3 regions of the Comamonas resistens genome follow, and region 1 is predicted to be linked to each of the others. Evidence: predicted binding sites of a transcription regulator. Region 1 holds the regulator's gene; each other region holds the start of a gene.
The links. The regulator FNR, encoded in region 1, switches genes on or off when oxygen is low (the NO sensors DNR and NnrR bind a similar motif). The targets are predictions, from matches to a motif close to TTGATNNNNATCAA.
Positions count from the first base shown of each region.

Region 2: QMY55_RS12195 (universal stress protein) is a predicted target of FNR. The motif match lies at 2,078-2,091, and genes of this name have one in related genera.
Region 3: cyoA (ubiquinol oxidase subunit II) is a predicted target of FNR. The motif match lies at 1,935-1,948, and genes of this name have one in related genera.

Region 1 covers NZ_CP125947.1:2,115,274-2,119,657, reverse strand. The annotation lists gene hemN (oxygen-independent coproporphyrinogen III oxidase) at 1-1,090, opposite strand, end outside; gene fnr (fumarate/nitrate reduction transcriptional regulator Fnr) at 1,358-2,080, shown strand; gene QMY55_RS09925 (hypothetical protein) at 2,143-2,406, opposite strand; gene QMY55_RS09920 (FixH family protein) at 2,682-2,996, opposite strand; gene ccoG (cytochrome c oxidase accessory protein CcoG) at 3,096-4,384, opposite strand, start outside.
Region 2 covers NZ_CP125947.1:2,619,383-2,623,766, reverse strand. The annotation lists partial or broken gene QMY55_RS12205 (CidA/LrgA family protein) at 279-581, shown strand; gene QMY55_RS12200 (LrgB family protein) at 645-1,370, shown strand; gene QMY55_RS12195 (universal stress protein) at 1,508-1,963, opposite strand; gene QMY55_RS12190 (hypothetical protein) at 2,308-2,733, shown strand; gene QMY55_RS12185 (Rha family transcriptional regulator) at 2,776-3,459, opposite strand; one part of gene QMY55_RS12180 (IS3 family transposase) at 3,494-4,384, opposite strand, start outside; AL1L pseudoknot at 4,319-4,384, opposite strand, start outside.
Region 3 covers NZ_CP125947.1:2,813,492-2,817,875, reverse strand. The annotation lists gene cyoB (cytochrome o ubiquinol oxidase subunit I) at 1-731, opposite strand, end outside; gene cyoA (ubiquinol oxidase subunit II) at 794-1,840, opposite strand; gene QMY55_RS13165 (MFS transporter) at 2,180-3,520, shown strand; gene QMY55_RS13160 (Bug family tripartite tricarboxylate transporter substrate binding protein) at 3,717-4,384, opposite strand, start outside.

The DNA.
Region 1 (4,384 bases):
ACCCGCGCTGCACGGGCAACTGGCCGCTGTCCAGAGCGTCGTAATACTCTTCCAGCGTCTTGACGTTCTGGCTGTAGGTAGCCCCCACTTTCCCGATTGCAGAGACACCAAGCGCAATCAGATCGCAGTCAGGCTGGGTACTGTAGCCCTGGAAATTGCGGTGCAGACGCCCCTGGCGCTTGGCAATGGCCAGAGAGTCATCGGGCAGCGCAAAGTGGTCCATGCCCACATAGACATAGCCGCCGTCCATGAATGCATCGATCGCGCTGGAGAGCATATTGAGCTTGTCCTGCCCCATGGGCAGGTCAGCAGACTCAATGCGACGCTGTGGCTTGAAGCGCTCGGGCAGATGGGCATAGGCATAAAGCGCTATGCGGTCAGGGCGCAAGGCATTGACCTGCTCCAGCGTACGCGCAAACGATTGAGGCGTCTGCTTGGGCAGACCATAGATCAGGTCCACATTGATGGACACAAAGCCCAGCTCGCGCGCTTTTTCCACCAGGGCAAAGACCTGCTGTGCCGGTTGCTCGCGATGCACGGCTTTTTGCACATCGGGATCGAAATCCTGCACGCCAAAGCTCAGGCGGTTGAAACCCATTTCCTTCAGCGCCTGCAGACGCTCGTTGCTCACGGTGCGAGGGTCCACCTCAATCGAATATTCACCCGCGGGGTCCAGCTTGAAATGCTCGCGCATCAGCGCCATCAAGGCACGCAGCTCGTCGTCGTTGAAAAACGTGGGCGTGCCGCCGCCCAGGTGCAACTGGCTGACAACCTGGCCCTTGCCGCAATGCTCGGTATGCATGGCGACTTCGCGGCGCAGATAGTCGAGGTACTGCGCCGCTTTCTCGTGATGCTTGGTGATGATCTTGTTGCAGGCGCAGTAGTAGCACAGCGACTCGCAGAACGGCACATGGACATAAAGGGACAGCGGCAGCGCGCGGGCAGCCGAATGTGCCTTGCGCTGCTGCAGTGCCAGGGTATAGTCCTCAGGGCCGAAAGCCTCAACAAAACGGTCGGCTGTTGGAAACGACGTGTAGCGAGGCCCCGGAATATCAAAACGGCTTAGCAATTCGGGCGTAACTGCGGTCATGGCTCTTAGTCAGGGTGCACCCACACTGCAGAGGACACCGATATCGAGCTTCTCTTCAGCCTGACCGGATGCCCGTCTTGTTGCAGCGAGCGCGTGTTTTTGGAATCAGTGTCTTCACTGTGCCCCAAGGCAAACCCCTTGTCCTTGATTCACATCAAGGGATAACAAGGCAAGTGCTGCGACAATTTGATCCATCTCATTACCAACCTAGAGGTCAATGAACGGCGCGGCCTCACTCCCTGTGCGTCCGCACCGCTGCTGCAAGCCATGAATCTTCAGACCATCAAAGCATCCTGCTCCAACTGCAATCTGCGTGAACTGTGCATGCCCATGGGCCTGGACGATGAGCAAATGGAGCGCATCGACGAAATCGTCGCCACGCGCCGCAAGATCAAGCGTGGCGGACTGCTGTTCCGCAACGGCGAGGAATTCACTTCGCTGTACGCCATCCGAACCGGCTTCTTCAAGACCTGCGTGGCCACCGAAGACGGTCGCGACCAGGTCACCGGCTTTCAGATGGCCGGTGAAATCATCGGCCTTGACGGCATCGTCAACGACCATCACACCTGCGACGCCGTGGCGCTGGAAGATGCCGAAGTCTGCGTCATGCCTTTTGACAAGCTCGAGCAGCTCTCGCGCGAGGTGACGGCCCTGCAAAACCATGTGCACAAGGTCATGAGCCGCGAAATCGTGCGCGAGCATGGCGTGATGCTGCTGCTGGGCAGCATGCGCGCCGAAGAGCGCCTGGCCGCTTTTGTGCTGAATCTGGTGCAGCGCCTGGCTGCCCGCGGCTTCTCCAAGTCGGAACTGGTGCTGCGCATGACCCGGGAGGAAATCGGCAGCTATCTGGGCCTGAAGCTGGAGACCGTGAGCCGCACCTTCTCCAAGTTCGCCGAAGAAGGCATTGTGGAAGTCAAGCAGCGCCACTTGCGCATTCTGGATACCGAAGCGCTCAAGCGCATTGTCAACAGCCAGCAATGCCAGAGCTGATCTACTAACCCTCAAAAGAACAAAGCCCGCTTACAGCGGGCCTTGTTCTTTTGGAAAGCTTGTCAATCGGCCAAAGGCTCGGAGACGATGCCGTTGTTCAAATCCTGCGCCGAGCGCGCCAGGCTGCGCGTCATCAGACTGCAAAGCAGCATGACCAGCCAGAAGGCGAAGAATGCTGCCGTATAGACGGCGCTGCGCGACCATTCCAGTGGCGACCCCATCCAGTGCACATCCATCGGGTCAACAAAGGCAAAAACCACCATTTCCAGGACTGCGGCGGCCAAAAATGCGGGCCATGCAATCCACATCCAGCGCTGAGTGTCCATCACGAATCTCCTTGGGCTGCGGGGAGCGGTGAGGACATTCTGCACATTGCCGGGCCGAACTGACCAGCCCCTTGCGGGCAAACACCGAGAAACCCAGGCACGGGAATTCTTTAATTGATAGCAGCCAGCGCCTATTAAATCTTCACTTCATAGGTGTCGTTACGCAAAACATAGACTCTACTTGCGCAAGGCGCTTTGAATTTCAGAGCATGCTCCATGAAAAAAGGCCGCTGGGCGGCCTTTTTTCATGGAGTGCTGTGCCCTGCAACCCGGCATCAGCGATCTGTAGGGTGATCTTGTGCAGGCGTTGCCGCATGATTGCGCCCGGTCAGTGCCGGGGCCAGGCTTTTTTGTGATTCGCTCATGCGCTGGTTGATCTCGATGCCATGACGATAGTAATCGGGGTCGATCACGGGGTCAGGCTTGCTCATGGCGATATAGGCCGTGACCAGGCCTGCGACGACCACAACGGCCGGGCCCGCCAGAACCAGCCAGACATGGGCGAACTTCCACCAAGGCTTGCCGTCCTCGGGATGCTGTGGTTTGGCTGCGCTTGCCGCACGTGCTGCGCTTGGGGTTGTTGCCGACATGGCGGATCTCTTTCAATGTGGAACTTTGCCAGTGCGGCGCATCGCCAGATGCGCAGCGCCAGCCAAGCTATTGTTGCGGATAGTCGATAACCTTGCCGTCTAGCGCGGCACCAGGAAAACAGCCTTCTCGGACACGCGCCCACCTTGGGCCTGCACGGCATCCAGATTGAAATGGATGGTGTGCGAACCAGGATCGGCCGAGCCATAGGGAATCTGCAGACGCACGGCAATGCCACGTGTCTCCGCTGGGCCTACGGTCACTTCCTGCTCGGAAGCCACCTCCAGATGATCCAGGCCCACGGCGCTGATGCGGTAGTTCTGCTCGGTCTCCGTGGCATTCATGATCTGCAGGCGGTAAACGTTCTCCAGCTTGCCTCCGGCCACGATGCGCGACAGCGCCGCCCGGTCACGGATGACGTCCACCTTCACGGGTTCACGCATCGCCAGGCTGGCAATCATGGCGGCACTGAGTGCCACCAGCACCGAGGTATAGATCAGCACACGCGGACGGAAGATGCGGCGAATCATCTGCGCATGCTTCCATGCCTTGGACACGGCATTCTGCGTGGTCAGGCGGATCAGGCCGCGTGGATACTCCATCTTGTCCATCACGGAGTTGCAGGCGTCTATGCACAAGCCGCAGCCAATGCACTCGTACTGCAGCCCGTTGCGGATGTCGATACCCACGGGACAGACCTGCACGCAGAGCTTGCAGTCGATGCAGTCGCCCAGACCTTCGGCCTTGTAGTCACTGCCCTTCTTGCGCGGACCGCGCCCCTCGCCGCGCTCTGCGTCGTAGCTGACGATCATGGTGTCCTTGTCGAACATGGCGCTTTGAAAACGTGCATAAGGGCACATGTATTTGCAGACCTGCTCGCGCATATAGCCGGCATTGCCATAGGTGGCAAAACCATAGAACAGCACCCAGAAAATCTGCCAGTTGCCACTCAGGGCCAGCAACTCGACACCCAGTTCACGGATGGGCACGAAATAGCCCACGAAGGTGAAACCGGTCCACAGGGACAAGGCGATCCAGAGGAACTGCTTGAGCGACTTCTTCCAGATCTTCTCGAAAGTCCAGCCGCCCTTGTCGATGCGCATACGGGCACTGCGATCGCCTTCGACCTTGCTCTCGATCCAGACAAAAATCTCGGTATAAACGGTCTGCGGACAGGAGAAACCGCACCACAAACGCCCTGCGACCGCCGTAAACAGGAAAAGCGCCAACGCGCTGATGATGAGAAGACCGGTCAGATAAATGAAATCCTGCGGGTAAAGCACCAGCCCGAACAGGTAAAAGCGACGCGCTTCAAGATCGAAGAGCAGCATCTGGCGCTCGCCCCACTGCAGCCAGGGCATACCGTAGAAGAACAGCTGCGTGAGAAACA
Region 2 (4,384 bases), 500 kb from region 1:
CAGAAACCTCTTGCACAGGTCAAAACAGCCTTTACCCCTTATCCATCAATCGCTGAAAGCTAGCAAAAGATGAGCTAGTTTCCCAGCGTAAGCGAGGCAGTTGCGTGTGTGTGTGGCCTTCCGTTGAGTTATGGCCTGACAAGCAGGGATACGGCGTCTGCTGCCTGTTCAGGCGGTGCAAGCCTGATCATCGAGCCTGTTCGGGCATCATTGCTCTTCAAGAAGACTCAGCAGCCCCTGCCTGATGGGGCCTGGTTTGGACAGAAAGGCGATCTCGAATGCAAGCGTTGCAAGGAATAACGTGGCTCCTGGTGCTGCAGCTGACCGGGGAGGCGCTGGGACGGCTGCTCAGACTACCGTTCCCCGGCCCGGTCATCGGCATGCTGCTGCTGGTGCTGTCCATGCGCTTTACCTTGGTGCGGGAGCCGGTGCAGGCCGCCGCCAGCTATCTGCTCTCCCATCTGTCCTTGCTGTTTGTGCCGGTGGGCGTGGGCGTCATCACGCACCTGAGTCTGTTGCGCGACTACGGGTTCAAGCTGCTTCTGGTCATCGCAATCTCCACCTGGGTGGGCATGATCGTCACCGTGCTGCTGGCGCGCTTCCTTCTGAACGAATCCGCAGACACCCGTCAGGAGGGGGCGCCGATGCCTGATTTTGTACAGCTCTGGGTCTATCTTTCCTCGGCGCCGCTGTTCGGGCTCACGGCCACGTTGGCGGTCTACGTGCTGGCCCATGGGGTCTATAGCCGCACCGGGCAGGCGCCATGGGCCAACCCGGTGCTCTGGTCCATCGTGGTACTGGGCACCGTGCTGATGCTCACGCAGATCCCCTATCAAACCTACTTCGCCGGGGCGCAGTTCATTCACTTTCTGCTGGGCCCCGCCGTCGTGGCTCTGGGCTTTCCGCTATGGCAGCGGCGCGAAGAGCTCAAGCGCAAATGGGCCCGGCTGCTGATCGCCGCGCTGGCCGGGGGCGCTACGGCCGCCATCGTTGCCGTCACCCTGGGCTGGGCCGTGGGGCTGCCCGAGGAAGTGCTGCGCTCCCTGGCACCCAAGTCCGTGACTGCCCCTGTAGCCATGGGCGTGGCAGAAAAAATAGGCGGCGTTCCGGCGCTGGCCGCCGTGTTTGCGGTGCTGGCCGGCCTGATCGGTGCACTGTCCGCAGGCGCGCTATTCAAGCTGCTGAGAATCGGCACTACCGACACTGACTGGGTGGCGCGCGGCTTTGCCCTCGGCACCGTCTCGCACGGCATCGGTGCGGCGCGCGCGCTGCAGGTCAATGCGGATGCCGGTGCCTATGCCGGCCTGGCCCTCAGCCTGCAGGTGCTGCTTGTGGCGCTGCTCATGCCGCTGATAGCCCGCTGGTTCTAAGCGGGGTGCTGCTCCGCTGCCGTGAGAGCTCTCCAGGCCCTGGATGGAACTGGAGAGTTTTTTTTGAGATCAAAATTGCCTCTATCGCTTATCCATCAAGCGCTGGCAGCTATCAAAAGTTGTGACGCAGCTCTGGGTCAGCCTTTCACAGTCGGCCTATGCACCAGCACTGGAATGCTGCTGTTCACAAGCACGCGCTGGGTCTCGCTGCCCAGCAGAATGCCGGCAATGCCCTTGCGGCCGTGCGATGCCATGACGATCAGATCGCAGCCGCTGTCCTTGGCTTGCTTGATGACGGCCTGATTGATCGAGATATTCATCACCCGCTCGGTCTTGCACACCACGCCCTCGGTTTTGGCAATGTCGACTGCAATCTGCAGCACCTTGTCGGCTTCCTCCTGGGCGCTCTTGTCAAGCTCGCTGGCGTTGTACGCCGTCAGCACCTCGGCACCGTAGATCATGGCGGCATAGTCCGGTATCACATACAGCACCGTCACCGCAGAGCCTTGCTCCCTGGCCAGTTGCATGCCCGCGCGCAGCGCGGCTTCGGAGAGCTTCGAGCCGTCCGTAGGAATCAAGATGTGCTTGAACATTTTCAGCCTCCTTGCGCGTCAGCGGTTGCCAATCAATCCGAACGATTACCGCATCCATGCTCACACTCCGGGGCGGCTAATGCAACACCCCGAAGTGAGTATTCAGACAGTCTCTTGATGAAGATCAAAGGCTTGAAATGCAAGCAAAAACTGCCTCAAGCCCCAATCCATCTCGCACTGGCAGCGATCAACAGCAGACTACCTGAATGTCATGCGACAGGTGTGATGCCGCGCCTATCGGGTGCTTGCCGGCGTCTTGCCGGGGCGCTTTCTCATCCGTGGGGCAAATCGCTATCAGCGCGTGGGGCGGTAGTACGATTCGCCAATAGCAACTTGGAGAGGGCATGGGTAAATCGACGTATCGCGCATTGGTGATTGCTTCATTGAGCATCCCCATACTCGGAATGCTGGCGGAATATGGCTTTGATCTGGTGCCCCGTGAGCTGACCGATCTTTCTCAGAGTCTTCTGATGCAGTCGGAGGTCGGCCCCATGGACTGGCTTTTCCTGCTGGCGTTTTCGGTGCTCGTGGTGCTCGGCCTCATTTCCTTTTACGGGCTGCTGCGGTTCAGAGCATGGGCGCCTCGGTTTACCCTGTGGTCTTCTGTGGCGACCGTAGTCGTCGCCTGTTTCAGCCCGCCGATTGTGCTGTCCGGCCTGGGGAACGCGACATCGACCTTGGGCTGCGCACTCTTTGGTGCGGTGCTTGCCTTGCCGTACTACTCTCCCGAAGTGCGAGAGTTGTTCTGGCCCTCCACCCAAGAGGACTGAACAAAAGCCCCTCAGAGGGGGCTTTGGCATATCAAAAGCGGCTTATCGGAACGTCATGCGCAGCAGGCCGTCATCGGGCGCGGGCGGCTGCTTGGCTGACAGGGCCGAAGCTTGCGAGGGGCGCTGGCCAGGGTACACCGGCAGCGTTACCTGCTTTTCGCGGTGCTGGGCGCGCTGGGTCAGCCGCTGGGTGCAGGCCGTTGCCAGCGTGGCCAGCTGCGCATCGGTCGCGCTCATGATCTCGCCGTCGGCAATGCGCTGCGGCAGGCTGTTGAAGGACACCACCATCTGGTCGGAGGCGATCGCCTGGGCATGGGGCAGGGTGGGGCGGCCCTGGCTGTCGTAGTTCAGATTCAGCAGGTAGCGGCTGTGCTGCCACTCGTCTGCGTCACCTTCCATCACCGCATTGAACACCGTGCGGTGCACCTGCGCCGCGGCCTCTGCGGCCAGAGAAAAGGCCAGCTCCATGCGTTGCGAGTCTGCCGGCTGGTGCAGCGCGGCTTCCATGCGGTTAAAGGCGTCGATATAGGCCAGCTTGAAAGCCAGCGCCTTCTTGCCCGTAAAGCCCATGGCCAGCAGCGTAAAGCCGTCGCGGGTCAGGCGGTAAGCGGGGTAGGTTTGACCGTTTTGCTCGTCAGTAAGGGGGGGCTCCTCAAAATTGAGGACACCTCCATCAGGCAACTGCGGCAACAAGTTGCGAATGTCACGCAGCACGTTAGCGTGAATCGCCCCGGGATTCGCGGAGGCTGTTTGGTTTAAGTCAGGCCACCACCTCGGTGTTCTGACTGGCGAGTTGCCGATAGTAGTTTGCCTCAGCCTCTGCAGGCGGGATATACCCGATGGGTTCGAGCAGGCGATGGTGGTTGAACCACGACACCCATTCGAGCGTTGCGAACTCCACGGCCTCCTTGGTTTTCCATGGCGCTCGGCGGTGAATCAGCTCGGCCTTGTAGAGGCCGTTGATGGTCTCGGCCAGGGCGTTGTCATAGCTGTCGCCCTTGCTGCCCACAGACGGCTCGATGCCGGCTTCTGCCAGTCGTTCGGTGTAGCGAATGCTGACGTACTGTGACCCTCTGTCCGAATGACAAACAAGGCTTCCATCGCGCTCCGGCTGCCGGGCATATAGAGCCTGCTCCAGCGCGTCGAGTACGAAGTCCGTTCGCATCGAACTGCTCACTCGCCAGCCGACGATGCGCCTAGCAAACACATCGATGACGAAGGCCACGTACAGCCAGCCCTGCCAGGTCGAGACGTACGTGAAATCGCTGACCCACAACTGGTTCGGCCGCTCGGCACGGAACTGCCGATTCACTCGGTCCAGCGGACATGGCGCCCTGGCATCGCCAATCGTGGTGCGCACGACCTTGCCGCGCAGGCCCAGCCGGCGCATCAATCGCTCGACCGTGCAGCGGGCCACGGTCACGCCTTCGCGAGTCAGTGGCCGCCACACCTTGTCGGCGCCGTAGACCTGCATGTTGGCCTGCCAGACGCGCTGAATCTCCGGGACCAGCACATCATCGCGCTGAGCCCGGATGCAGCGTTTGTGAGGCTCACGCAGCAGCGCCGCATGCCTTCGATATGCCGACGGGGCGACCTGCAAGACCTTGCAGAGCGGCTCGACCCCGAAGGCATCGCGATGCTTGTCGATGAA
Region 3 (4,384 bases), 700 kb from region 1:
CACAGGGCAGTCCAGGTGAAGACGGGCATCTTCATCAGGTTCATGCCGGGGGCGCGCATCTTGATGATGGTCACGATCAGGTTGATACCTGACAAGGTCGTGCCGACACCGGCGACCTGCAAGCCCCAGATGTAGTAATCAAGACCCGTGCTGCCGCTCTGGTGCCCCAGATTGGACAGAGCCAGCCAGCCGGAGGTGGAGAACTCACCCAGGAACAGGGAGATCATCACCAGCACGGCGCCGCCTGTGGTCATCCAGAAGCTGAAGTTGTTCAGGAACGGGAAGGACACGTCACGTGCGCCGATCTGCAGAGGAACCAGATAGTTCATCAGGCCGGTCACGAAGGGCATCGCCACGAAGAAGATCATGATCACGCCGTGGGCCGTGAAGATCTGGTCGTAGTGGTGAGGAGGCAGATAGCCCATGTTGTCGCCGAAGGCCATGGACTGCTGCAGACGCATCATCACGGCATCGGCAAAGCCGCGCAGGAACATGACCAGACCGAGGATCATGTACATGATGCCGATCTTCTTGTGGTCGATGGAGGTGATCCAGTCGTTCCACAGCGGAGCCCAGAGGCGGAACTTGGTGATGCCGCCGACCACGACGAGGCCGCCAAGCACCACGGCAATAAAGGTCATGAGCACGATGGGCTCATGCGTCATGGGAATCTGGTCCCATGTGATACGGCCCAACAGCCAGTGGGCGGCCGGGGTTGTTGTTTCAGACATGTTGAGTCTCTTTTGTCGTATTGGAGCGGCTGAGCGGTGAGCGCATCCGCACCGTGAGCTACTTATTGCTGTGCGACAGCTCCGGAGGAGGCGACTTCGTCGAGCAGGGCTACAACGCGGTCAGCGTCTTTGGATGTGCAGACGTCCAGGGGCAGGGTCACGCTGGAGGTCTTGTGATGGGCTTTGCCGCCGGCGGCGTCGATGGCCATCATCTCGCTCATGCACATCTTGCCGTCTTCCACGCAGCGGTTGAGGACCTTGTTGTACAGGCCTTCGTCCACGCTGGCGAAGCGTTCAACGGGGTTGCGCTCGCTGGGCTTGGCCAGGTCAAGGTAGGCATCGCGTGTCAGGGCCTTGCCTTCGGTCTTGGCCTTGGCAATCCACTGATCGAACTGCTCGTTTTCCAGACCGTGGAACTTGAAGGTCATGCCGGCAAAGCCTGCGCCGCTGTAGTGCGAAGACTTGCCGCCATAGACACCGGCCTTGTTGATCACGGCGTTCAGTTCGGTCTGCATGCCGGGCATGGTGTAGATCATGCCGGCCAGATCAGGAACGTAGAACGCGTTCATGGTGTGGGTGGAGGTCAGCTTGAAGTGAATGGGGCGATCCACCGGGGCGGCCACTTCGTTGACGGTGGCAATGCCTTGCTCGGGGTAGAAGAACAGCCACTTCCAGTCCAGCGACACGACCTGAATCTCCAGAGGCTTGACGTTGGGGTCCAGAGCCTTGGTGGCGGAGATACGGTCCAGGGGACGATAGGGGTCGAGCTTGTGGGTGCTGATCCAGGTAATGGCGCCCAAAGCGATGATGATGAGCAGAGGAACCGTCCAGATCACCAGTTCCAGCGCTGTGGAGTGGTGCCATTCGGGGTCGTACTTGGCCTCTGTGTTGGACTGGCGGTATTTCCAGGCAAACAGCAGCGTCAAAAAGATGACGGGAACGATGATGAGCAGCATCAGCAAAGTGGCCGTAATGACCAGATCGCCTTGCTGCTTGGCGACATCGCCAGCTGGGTTGAGGACGACGGCCTTGCTGCAACCGGCGAGGGTTGCGGTCAAAGCGGCCGCTGAGAGCCACGCGGGCCCACGGATTTCCTTGATTTTTAACATGCTTTGGGCGTGACAAAGTCGCGCTTAGGTGTAAACGCGGATTACTGGATCTCGGCAAATGTAATACGGGATAGGCGTTTGTCCATTGGACATTTTGTCCAAGGTCAAGACTTCAGTTCTCAAAATCCGCTACGCGACAAGGGCTTAGCGTTGTCAGAGGTCTGCGCATTGAGGGGTGAGAAAGCTCTTGTAAATGTCAAAAGTCACCCCATGAGAGCCATCAGGTCAGGCGGTTGCCGACAGCACCGAGGGCAAAAACTCTATTGCAGCTGCACATGCTTGGGCGTAGAACGGAAGTGTCCGTGAGACAAGACAAGTAAGACAAGGAGCTGTATCTATATGAGTAGCATGAATCCATCCATTGGTCTTACTCAGCAAGACTATGACAACTCGGAAACGCTGGCCTATGCGGATACCGATGAGGATGTCACACCCGGTGAGATTGCGGTTGGCGTGATCATCGGACGCTCGTCCGAGTACTTTGACTTCTTTGTGTTCGGCATTGCTTGCGTGCTGGTGTTTCCATCACTGCTGTTTCCCGATCTGTCCAAGCTCGATGGCACGCTGGCGGCGTTTACCATTTTCTCGCTGGCCTTTGTGGCCCGTCCTGTCGGTACGGCGCTATCCATGGCTGTGCAGCGCCGCTGGGGGCGAGCCACCAAGCTCACTCTGGCCTTGTTGCTGCTGGGCGTCTGCACCGTGGGCATGACCTTCTTGCCCAGCTATGAAGTCGCCGGCATGAAAGCGGTCTGGGCGCTGGTGATCCTGCGCGTCGGGCAGGGCCTGGCTCTTGGCGGCACCTGGGACGGTCTGCCTTCGCTGCTGGCCATGTCGGCGCCCAAGGACAAGCGCGGCTGGTATTCGATGATCGGGCAGTTGGGGGCTCCGCTGGGCTTCATCATTGCCGCAGCGCTGTTCGCTTATCTGTATTCGAGCCTGAGTGCCGACGACTTTCTCAGCTGGGGCTGGCGCTTCCCGTTCTGCGTTGCCTTTGCGATTAACGTGGTGGCCTTGTTTGCTCGTCTGCGCCTGGTTGTGGGCCAATCCTACACACAGGCGCTGCAGGAGCGTGAGCTGGAGCCCGTCAGCGTCACACGTTTGATGGCCAGCGAAGGCCGGAATGTGATGATTGGCGCGTTTGCGGCGCTGGCCAGCTTTGCACTGTTCCATCTGGTCACCGTGTTCCCGCTGTCCTGGATCTCGATGTACTCGAATCAGTCGGTGACCGATGTATTGGTGGTGCAGATCATTGGCGCACTTCTGGCGGGGATGGCCATCATGCTCTCTGGCTGGCTGGCCGACCGTGTGGGCCGCCGCAATACGCTGGGCACCATGGCCTGCCTGATCGGTATCTTCAGTTTCCTGGCGCCCTGGCTGCTGGGCAGCGGTACGGTGGGAAACAATGTCTTCATCATTGTGGGCTTCATCCTTCTGGGATTGTCCTACGGGCAGGCATCGGGTACCGTGACCTCCAACTTCTCGCCTCACTTCCGCTACACCGGTGCGGCCTTGTCCACGGATATGGCATGGTTGATCGGTGCGGCGTTCGCCCCGTTAGTGGCCTTGGGGGTGTCGGCCAAATTCGGTCTGGTGGCCTTGGGTATCTATCTGCTGTCGGGAGCGCTATGCACGCTGGCGGCCCTGGGCATCAACCGTGCCATTGAGGCGCGCGACCAGTAACATACAGCTTGCTGTTCAACAAAAAAGCCCGGCGCTGAGCACTGGGCTTTTTTGTTGATGGAGTGGGGCATGAAAAAACACCCCAGCTCCCCACAGCGTGTGGATCGCGGCCCCTCCAAGAGGGGCACCTTGGGGTCGCCCGACGATGAAAAAAGCCGCCTGGGAAGGCGGCTTTTGATGTCAGGAACTCGGAAGATCAGTCCAGTGCCAGACCTGCCTTCTTGATGACATCACCGAAGCGCTTGCTTTCGGAAGCCATGAAGGCCTTGAACTCGGCAGGCGTGGGATTGAAGGATTCGTAGCCAAAGGCTGCGAACTTGTCCTTGACGTCCTGGCCTGTCAGGGCCTGGCGCACATCGGTGCGGATCTTTTCAATCACGGCGGGAGGTGTGCCGGGGCGCACGGCCAGGGCATTCCAGCCGATGGCGGTGAAGTCCTTGGGGCCGCCCGATTCGGACACGGTGGGCACGTTCTCGAAGCCGGCAATGCGGCTGGGCGCCGCCACGGCCAGGAAGCGCAGCTTGCCGCCACGCACCAGCGGGCCTGCAGTGCCCAGAGAGCCCAGGGCAAAGGTCAGCTCGCCATTGGCAACGCCCTGGTACAGCTGGCTGGTTTCCTTGTAGATGACGTGTTCCATCTTGGTGCCGGTCTGGTTTTCCAGCAGGGCCGAGCCCAGGTGCACGGGGTTGCCCACGGACCAGGAGCCGTAGTTGAGCTTGCCGGGGTGCGCCTTGGCGTCGGCAATCAGGTCGCCGATGGTCTTGTAAGGGCTGTTGACCGGCACGCAGACAAAGAAGAAGTTGCGGAACAAGGGCATCAGGATTTCGAAGTCCTTGTTCAAGTCATAGGGCAGCTTCTTGAACA